One region of the Serratia sp. CoH_122_TC_1 genome, then DNA from elsewhere that is predicted to be linked to it. Evidence: predicted binding sites of a transcription regulator. Region 1 holds the regulator's gene; each other region holds the start of a gene.
The links. The regulator CRP, encoded in region 1, controls carbon source genes, mostly activating them, when cyclic AMP is high. The targets are predictions, from matches to a motif close to ATGTGANNNNNNTCACAT.
Positions count from the first base shown of each region.

Region 2: mlc (sugar metabolism global transcriptional regulator Mlc) is a predicted target of CRP. The motif match lies at 1,253-1,270, and genes of this name have one in related genera.
Region 3: AC2FC2_RS04070 (PTS sugar transporter subunit IIB) is a predicted target of CRP. The motif match lies at 1,356-1,373, and genes of this name have one in related genera.
Region 4: AC2FC2_RS09400 (PTS mannitol transporter subunit IICBA) is a predicted target of CRP. The motif match lies at 1,223-1,240, and genes of this name have one in related genera.

Region 1 covers NZ_JBXWLA010000013.1:20,770-22,972, reverse strand. Annotated here, with positions in the region: gene AC2FC2_RS17095 (YccS/YhfK family putative transporter) at 1-736, opposite strand, end outside; gene crp (cAMP-activated global transcriptional regulator CRP) at 791-1,423, opposite strand; gene AC2FC2_RS17085 (OsmC family protein) at 1,803-2,203, shown strand, end outside.
Region 2 covers NZ_JBXWLA010000003.1:187,004-189,206, reverse strand. Annotated here, with positions in the region: gene AC2FC2_RS05255 (MFS transporter) at 1-165, opposite strand, end outside; gene AC2FC2_RS05250 (LysR family transcriptional regulator) at 312-1,202, shown strand; gene mlc (sugar metabolism global transcriptional regulator Mlc) at 1,362-2,203, shown strand, end outside.
Region 3 covers NZ_JBXWLA010000002.1:302,281-304,483, forward strand. Annotated here, with positions in the region: gene AC2FC2_RS04060 (6-phospho-beta-glucosidase) at 1-360, opposite strand, end outside; gene AC2FC2_RS04065 (PTS lactose/cellobiose transporter subunit IIA) at 353-679, opposite strand; gene AC2FC2_RS04070 (PTS sugar transporter subunit IIB) at 791-1,096, opposite strand; gene AC2FC2_RS04075 (MurR/RpiR family transcriptional regulator) at 1,504-2,203, shown strand, end outside.
Region 4 covers NZ_JBXWLA010000006.1:85,222-87,424, reverse strand. Annotated here, with positions in the region: gene AC2FC2_RS09400 (PTS mannitol transporter subunit IICBA) at 1-974, opposite strand, end outside; gene AC2FC2_RS09395 (DUF3053 domain-containing protein) at 1,523-2,203, opposite strand, start outside.

The sequences.
Region 1 (2,203 bases):
GACTGACGGTAATGTGTTCCTGCAGATCCAGTGCGACCTGAAAAGTACGCTGTAGGCGCTTTTGTTCGAGGTTACTGGCGTGCGGTAGAAAGTTAAGCTGCTGATACAGCAGGGTGATCAGATCCATCACTTTTTGCTGGCGTATCAACAGTGGCGGTAATGCGGTCTGTGGATCGGTATGCTGGGTCAGCAGCGAATATTTGGCCTCAAAGTAGTCCGCCAGTTCCAAATAGAGCTGATTGAGCGATTCGCGCATCGGTTGTTCTTTCCACAGCGTGAACCAAAACCAGGTAAACAGCCCGTACCAGGCGGTACCCACGACGTATAGCAGCGGTGCGTGCCAAAGCGGAACTGTACCGGCCATACTGAGGGAGAAAATGGCGGCAACCAGCGAGGCGGGCAACAGGCGGGCATGTAACGGACTTATTTCACCGCTGACGCCGAGAAGCAGTGCCAGGCCAAGCATCAACACCGGCAACGGCAAGTGCCAAAGCAATGCTTGCTGTAATAGCAGGCTGCTGAGTGCAAATAGAGAGCCACCGACGATCAGACGTTTGAAGAAGCGTTTGTGAGGGGTGTCTAGCCCGGCAATATTGCAGCAGGCAGGAACCAGGGAAAATAATAGGCCGTATTGCAGTTGGCCGCTCAACAGGCCGAGTAACACTGGCAGGCACAGCACCAGCGTTTGCCGCAGTGCATAGTTGACTTCCGGGTGGTAAATCAGTCTGCGCCACATGATGACTTGGGGCATAAAAAAACGGCGCGAATCATCGCGCCGTTTTTTCAGTGATTAACGCGTGCCGTAAACGACAATGGTTTTGCCGTGGGCGGAGATCAGGTTTTGATCTTCAAGCATTTTCAGAATACGGCCAACGGTTTCACGTGAACAACCGACGATTTGGCCAATTTCCTGACGAGTAATTTTAATCTGCATACCATCAGGATGGGTCATGGCATCAGGTTGTTTCGCCAGGTTCAGCAGTGTTTGCGCGATACGGCCTGTAACGTCCAGGAAGGCGAGGTTACCCACTTTCTCAGATGTTATCTGCAGACGGTTTGCCATCTGGGCTGACAGGCGCATCAGGATGTCCGGGTTGACCTGAATTAACTGGCGGAATTTCTTGTAGGAAATTTCAGCCACTTCACAGGCGGTCTTCGCCCTAACCCAGGCGCTACGCTCCTGACCTTCTTCAAATAATCCAAGCTCGCCGATGAAATCCCCCTGGTTAAGGTAGGATAAAATCATCTCTTTACCTTCTTCATCCTTAATCAGCACCGCGACGGAGCCTTTGACGATGTAGTAAAGCGTTTCGGCTTTTTCACCTTGGTGAATCAGCGTACTTTTGGATGGATATTTGTGGATATGGCAATGAGACAGGAACCATTCGAGAGTAGGGTCTGTTTGCGGTTTGCCGAGAACCATTCGCTGTTATCCTCTGTTGTTATCGCTGCCTTGTGTCACAGGGGTCAGAGTTCCCTGTAAAACCTGTTGTCGCCGTTGTTTTAATGGTGGCTATCAGCAGATTTTGAGGCGTGTCATAAATATACGCTGTCGCTCTAGCATATTAACTTGCCGGGAGAGCTGCAAGCTACATTCTGTTAACATACCGGTAAAGGAGCCTTTCCCTGGGAGTTTCCCTGAAATCAGTGTCCCGGAAAGATTTATTGCGGCTCTGTTTGTAGCACAGAGTGAGGCGGGTGTCTTGTGTTGTCTCGCTTCAGCATGATTAGCATCAGGTTCCGTTGCCAGTTTCTATGCGAAAGCGTACCCTGATTTTAAGAAATTAACCGGAGTGACCAGTATGCAGGCAAGAGTTAAGTGGGTGGAAGGGTTAACGTTTCTGGGTGAATCCGCGTCTGGCCATCAGGTGTTGATGGACGGCAATGCGGGCGACAAAGCGCCCAGCCCGATGGAAATGGTGCTGATGTCGGTAGGGGGCTGTAGTGCTATCGATGTGGTGTCGATCCTGCAAAAAGGGCGTAATGATGTGCGTGATTGCGAGGTCAAGCTGACTTCTGAACGACGTGAAGAAGCACCGCGGCTGTTCACCCATATCAACCTGCACTTTATCGTGAGCGGTAAAGATCTGAGCGACAAAATCGTTGAGCGGGCGGTGAACCTCTCGGCGGAGAAATACTGCTCGGTGTCATTGATGCTGAGTAAGGCCGCAAGCGTGACTCACAGCTTTGAAATCCGCGACGT
Region 2 (2,203 bases), on a different contig from region 1:
ACAATACAACAAGGCGAACGTCGCCAGACCGGCAGAAAACAACGCCAACGTAACGCGTATAAACTGCGGCGTTCCGCGTTCGATGTAGGGCAGTTTGTTCAGGGTGGAACGTTGGGTTTTTGGCGCAGCAGCCGCATCGTCGTTGGCGGCCAGCGTCGACGGCATACTGGCCGCAGAACGCACAGGGGTTGTCACAGTTTTTCCTTACCGAACGTGGGGGTGTATTCAGCACTTCATGGGTTAACAAAATGATAGGGAGAGGGCAGTTTTTTGTCTAATATATTAATAATTAAAATTAAGACGTTTAAAGTATGAATATTGAATTGAGACATCTGCGCTATTTTGTTGCCGTGGCGGAAGAGTTGCACTTTGGGCGTGCAGCCGAACGCTTGCGGATTTCACAGCCGCCGCTTAGCCAGCAGATCCAGGCGTTGGAAGAGATGGTGGGGGCGCGTTTGTTGGCGCGCAACAACCGTAATGTCAGCCTGACGCAGGCGGGGGAGATGTTCCTGAAAGAAGCGTATCAGGTACTCGATCAGGTCGGCCGGGCGGCTGAGAAAGCGGCCAGACTGGAACGCGGGGAGTTGGGGGAGCTAACCATAGGTTTCACGTCCTCAGCCCCATTTATCAGCGTCGTATCACGCAGTTTGCGGGCTTTTCGGCAGCAACACCCACAGGTGCATATCAAAATGCGCGAAGTAAACACCAAACAGCAGATTGAACCCTTGCTTAATGGTGAACTGGATCTGGGCGTTATGCGTAATACGCGCTTACCAGACGCGTTGAAACATCAGCTTTTGCTGTGTGAACCCTTGGTGGCCGTGGTGCCGGAAGGGCATCCGTTAACCCATGTTGCACCCGGCACATTGCGTTTTCAGCATTTAGCGGAAGAGCCCTTCGTGTTTTTCTCCCGCGAGGTGGGCACCGCACTGCATGACGAAATTTTATCCTTGCTGGCCAAAGCGGGGATCACTCCTTACATCACGCAAGAGGTTGGCGAGGCGATGACCATTATCGGTCTGGTGTCTTCCGGGTTGGGTATTTCTATTCTGCCGGCGTCTTTCGCCCGCGTTAAAATTGATGGCGTGCAGTATTTGCCGTTGGCAGAACCGGGTGCCATGACGGAAGTTTGGTTGGTGCATCACCGGCAAAGGCCACTGACCGCAGCGGCCAAATCGCTGATGGCATTGCTGTTAACCTGAAGGCCAGGCTGGGCAAATAAAACACAATCCGCAGTGAAAGTGGGGTGAATTTGTGCAGCAAATCACATAACGAATCAAATAGTTGACGCTGTATTACAAAAGCCCCACCATAGCCGATAGTCTTTATTTAGAAGCGCGAAAAATAGTAGGAGCAGGTTTGTGATTGCTGTTGGGCAGCCTGGGCATATTGATCAAATCAAGCAAACAAATGCAGGGGCAGTTTATCGGTTAATCGATCAACTGGGCCCCATTTCGCGTATCGAATTATCCAAACGCGCGCAGCTCGCTCCCGCCAGTATCACCAAAATTGTTCGCGAACTGCTGGAAGCGCATCTGGTTAAAGAAACCGAATACCAGGAAGTGGGCAGCCGTGGCCGTCCTGCCGTGGGGTTGGTGCTGGACACCGAAGCCTGGCACTATCTGTCCGCTCGCATCAGCCGTGGCACCATTACGCTGGCGCTGCGTGATATCAGCAGCAAATTGGTGGTCGAAGAGCTGTTGCCTCTGGCCGCCGAACACCCTGATCCCCTGCTAAAGCGTATTCTCGGTGAAGTAGATCAATTCTTCATTCGTCATCAAAGCAAGCTTGAGCGGCTGACGGCTATCGCCATTACGCTGCCAGGCATGGTTGACGCCGTTTCTGGTGTGGTGCACCGCATGCCGTTTTACGACGTCAAAGACATGCCCCTGGGACCGGCGCTGGAAACGCGTACCGGGCTACCGGTTTATCTGCAACACGACATTAGTGCCTGGACAATGGCCGAGGCCTTATACGGCGCATCTCGCGGCAGCCAAAACGTGATTCAGGTGGTGATCGACCACAACGTTGGCGCCGGCGTGATCACGGGCGGTAGAGTTCTGCATGCAGGCAGCCACAGTGTGGTAGAGATTGGCCATACTCAGGTCGATCCTTACGGCAAACGCTGTTACTGCGGTAACCACGGCTGTCTGGAAACTGTGGCCAGTATCGAAAACATGCTTGAAATCGCCCAGCAGCGCCT
Region 3 (2,203 bases), on a different contig from region 1:
CGCTTTGGCAAAACCACCGACGCCCGTTGTCTCCTGTCCAAGACGTTGATATTTCAACCCTAGGCGTTCGTCAGCTGCGCGGGCAGCCAATTGCCCCACCCGCAGTTGAGTTAGCACAAAGCGGGCACCACGGATGGCAGGCTCCAGCGAAAAATGCACCGAAACGACCACCTGTTCCAACCCGTTACGTTTGAACATTCTTTTGGTCAGTTCAGCAATGATGCCCACTTTCTCCCGACCGGATTCAACATCCACCAGCGCCAGTTCGGTCAATGGCACATCCTGATAATGCGCGATCAACCCTTCGACCAGCTCTGGCGTATAGCTACTGCCACCACCAATTACGGTTATTTTAGTCATTGCCTGCCCCTTGAGGTAAACGACGATAAAGCTCGATCATGTCAGTGGCCAGATCCTGGATCAGCATCGCGTTCATCAAATGGTCCTGCGCATGCACCAGAATTAAACTGACCGGTATTTTTCCACAGCCTTCGTCCATGCCTATCAGTTCCGTCTGCATGCTATGCGCCCGGCCGATGCCGGACTTCGCCTCTTCCAGCTTGACATCCGCGGCGTCAAACTCACCGTGGCGTGCCAGTTGCAATGCCGACAGCAGAGAACTGCGTGCACTCCCGGCATGAACCAGCAGTTCCATAACACTCGTTTCCAAATCCATCATTACCTCCCCTGGCCTGATTCCAGGCACAGCAAGCCCCGACGGATTAATAAAATAATCCGCTGTAAAATAATCAAAAATAGGGTTTGAGGGGCAATGCCCCACAGGGTGTTATCAGCCCAGCAGGCCCAGTGCCTTGTCCAGCACCTTATCCCCACGCAGGGTGCCGTAATCCAACATATCAATAACCGCAACGGTTTTGCCTAATGGGGCAGCCAGTTCCGAAAGGCGCGCGTGTTCATATTTCACCTGTGGCCCTAACAGTACAATGTCCGCCCTTTCAACGATGCGTTCAAAATCCGCTACGGGTACGGCTTCAATTTCAATATCCAAAGCACGCTTTTGTGCCTCGGTTTTCATTTTTTGTACCAGCATGCTGGTAGACATTCCTGCAGCGCAGCATAAGACGATTGTTTGCATTTTTGGGTGCCTCGATTGTGACTAGCCACCTTGGCTGTGCAAATATAAAACAGTGCTGTAACACGCTTGTAAATACCTTAGATCCATACGATTTGATTATGATTTTCACTTAATCTTTAAAAAACAAATTGTTAACTAAAAATTATCATGAAAATTTTTTTCAACACTGTGATCGACGATAGACTTTTATTCGCAGACAGAATCCATAAATCCTATTTAACCTTTAAAAACAGCAAGATAAATTATTGGCAACTAAACGATGAGAGGAGCATCTCGTTTTTACACAGGATGAATTGAAAATTATTTTCATTAATTTATTCTTCTGGTTATGGCTTTATGCCGCGCGAAAAACAGGCTAGTTTGGAACACAGATCGCCGATTGGCATAACAGAAGGGACACTGCAGTCATGGATCTCGTTTACCACATTCAGTTTCGCCAAAGCCCGTTCAATCGCCAGGAGGCGAAAATTGCCCGAACCATCCTGGATAATCCCGGATTCACGTCAACGGCAACCATTGAGCAGCTGGCCGAACGTGCCGGTGTCAGTACCGAGATCGTCGCGCATTTTGCTCAGTCCCTTGGCTGCCAGGATCTTAACGACTTTGTCTCTTTGATGCGCACCCAACCCGTACCAGCAAGCGCCGCTACCGCGGTGGCTCAACCTGTATTGGGCAGCATGGATATCGCTTTCGCATCAGCCGCCGGCATCGGTAAGCTACCGGGCGTCAGTTCCACAACGCTCAGTCGTTTTGCCAAATCCATTGGTTGCGAAGATATTGGTGACATTGTCTATCAGATCCGCGCACGCCAAAATCAATTCAGCCAGCAGGAAGCAAAGGTCGCGCAAACCATTTTGGACGATGTCGCCTTCGCGTCTTCCGCCACCATCGAGCTACTTGCCACCCAGGCAGGGGTCAGTCCGGCAACGATCACGCGCTTTGCCAAAACCATTGGTTGCGATGATATTCGCGATTTGCGAATGAAATTGGCGCAGGCCAGCGTAAGCGGCTCACGCTATTTAACCGCACAAACGGCGCCTAATGGGCCACCACGCCTGTGGTTGCAACGCGTTAATGACATAGAAACCACGCTCCATCAACAGCTGC
Region 4 (2,203 bases), on a different contig from region 1:
GCAAAGGCCGCGACCACGGCTGCAATGTTGGCGAAGTAAGCGCCTTTTGGCGTCATTGCCAACACCGCCAGGATCGAACCCGGTGAGGCCGGGGACACCAGGCCGCCGTTCAGCATGGTGAGCGTGAATACGCCGGTCATGCCGCCCAGGATTACCGCCAGCAGCAGGCGTGGATTCATCAGCACGTACGGGAAGTAAATTTCGTGGATACCCCCCAGGAAATGGATGATTGCCGCACCACCCGCAGACTGCTTGGCACTACCGCGACCAAAGAACATGTAGGCCATCAGCACGCCCATACCCGGGCCTGGGTTAGCTTCGATCAGGAAGAAGACAGATTTGCCGGCTTCGGTCGCCTGCTGGATGCCCAGTGGCGAGAATATGCCGTGGTTGATAGCGTTGTTCAGGAAGAGAATTTTCGCCGGTTCGACGAAGATCGACGCCAGTGGCAGCAGGTTGTTCACCACCATCACATGCACGCCGGCTGCCAATAGCTTCGACAGCACTTCGACCAGTGGGCCTATGCCCAAGAAGGCCAGAATTGCCAGCAGCATGCCGATAATGCCGGCAGAGAAGTTGTTCACCAGCATCTCAAAACCGCTTTTGATCTTGCCGTCTACCCAGCGGTCAAAATGCTTTATCGCCCAGCCACCCAACGGACCCGCAATCATCGCGCCGAGGAACATCGGCATGTCAGCCCCGACAATCACACCCATGGTGGTGATCGCACCGACCACGCCACCGCGATCGCCACCGACCAACCGGCCACCGGTGAAACCGATAAGCAACGGCAGCAGATAGGTGATCATTGGGCCAACCAGCTTGGCTAAGGTTTCGTTAGGCAGCCAACCTGTAGGAATGAATAAGGCAGTGATGATACCCCAGGCGATAAATGCGCCAATGTTGGGCATCACCATGTTGCTTAAGAAGCGGCCAAAGTTTTGAACTTTGACTTTGATGTCTGGTGAAAACATAAAACACACCCCTATTGTTACGCGCTGACAATAGAGCGCGTGATTATTGTTGTTACGATCCAGCCGTGTTGTTGCTGTATGCGCAATGGACTCTATCACGCTGTTTTTACCGCGCGAACTTCACGGATTTTTTGTGATTAACATCACACAAACACCCCCATAAACAGGTTACTTATAGTGATTCAGCTCACATTTAATGAGTGTAAAAAAGCCACAACGAGAACAAAATGCGCCTAAAACTCAATTAAATGTGATGCTGGTCACATTTAATTGATGCGTGTTTGTTTTTAAATTGTGATGTTTATCACAATCTATTTTTCGGTCACTACCGAATCCTGGCTTGGGGGTGGTCTTCCCTGTGAGCATTCATCCCGTCGGGAAATAACGGGGCGATGAATGAAAGAAAACTACATGTCGAAAAACGATGATTAATTGAAGTGTAGTACAGAAGCGTCGCGCAAGAAGTGGGCAAGCTGTTGGAAAGACTGGAAGGGAATACCTGGAACAGAAAGGCAGAAGCCGGAACATCGGCTTCGGCCTTTCTACAATTACTGGGTCACGCTTGAGACGGTTTTCTGTGCATTCAGCAAATCCTGCTGCTTGGCCACCAGATTCGACATCATGGTGTTGTACTGCGTCGCCTGCTGGGAAGTACGGAACTGCACGCCGTTATTGTTGAAGCTAACCTGATTACCTTGGGTACGCAGGAAATCCCCGACCTGAACCAGATCCTGGACGAAACTGGCGGTGGTAGGAATAACCGGCATCAGCGCATTGGCCGGCCCGGTGACAATCTTGTCATAAGCCTGGTTATACACGGCTTTCAGATCGTCGGGTTGCTTCAGTGCTGCCCGGGCAGTGTCTGCCTGTGACTTCGCCGACTGAATCTGCTGCCCCAGCAGGTTCAGCGCTCCAACGGACTGCTGCAACGTATCACGTTTGCTCATGTAGTCCTGTGCGGTGCGGATCTGGTTAATCTGATCCAACGCCGGTGTCAGGCTCGCATCCAATGACTTGGACAATTGCTGGGAAAAACCGACCAAGATGGCGTAATCCCCGGCATAGTTACCGAATTTCTGTTTCTGGTCTTCGCTCAGCGTCGGGATTTTCACGCCGCTGCGCATCACCGTATTCTGTAAGTAATCAATAAACGCCTTGCGTTGTTCCGGCTCTTTATCGCCGCAGGCAGTCAGCTGCATGACCACCAACAATGCCAATACCGGGGCCAA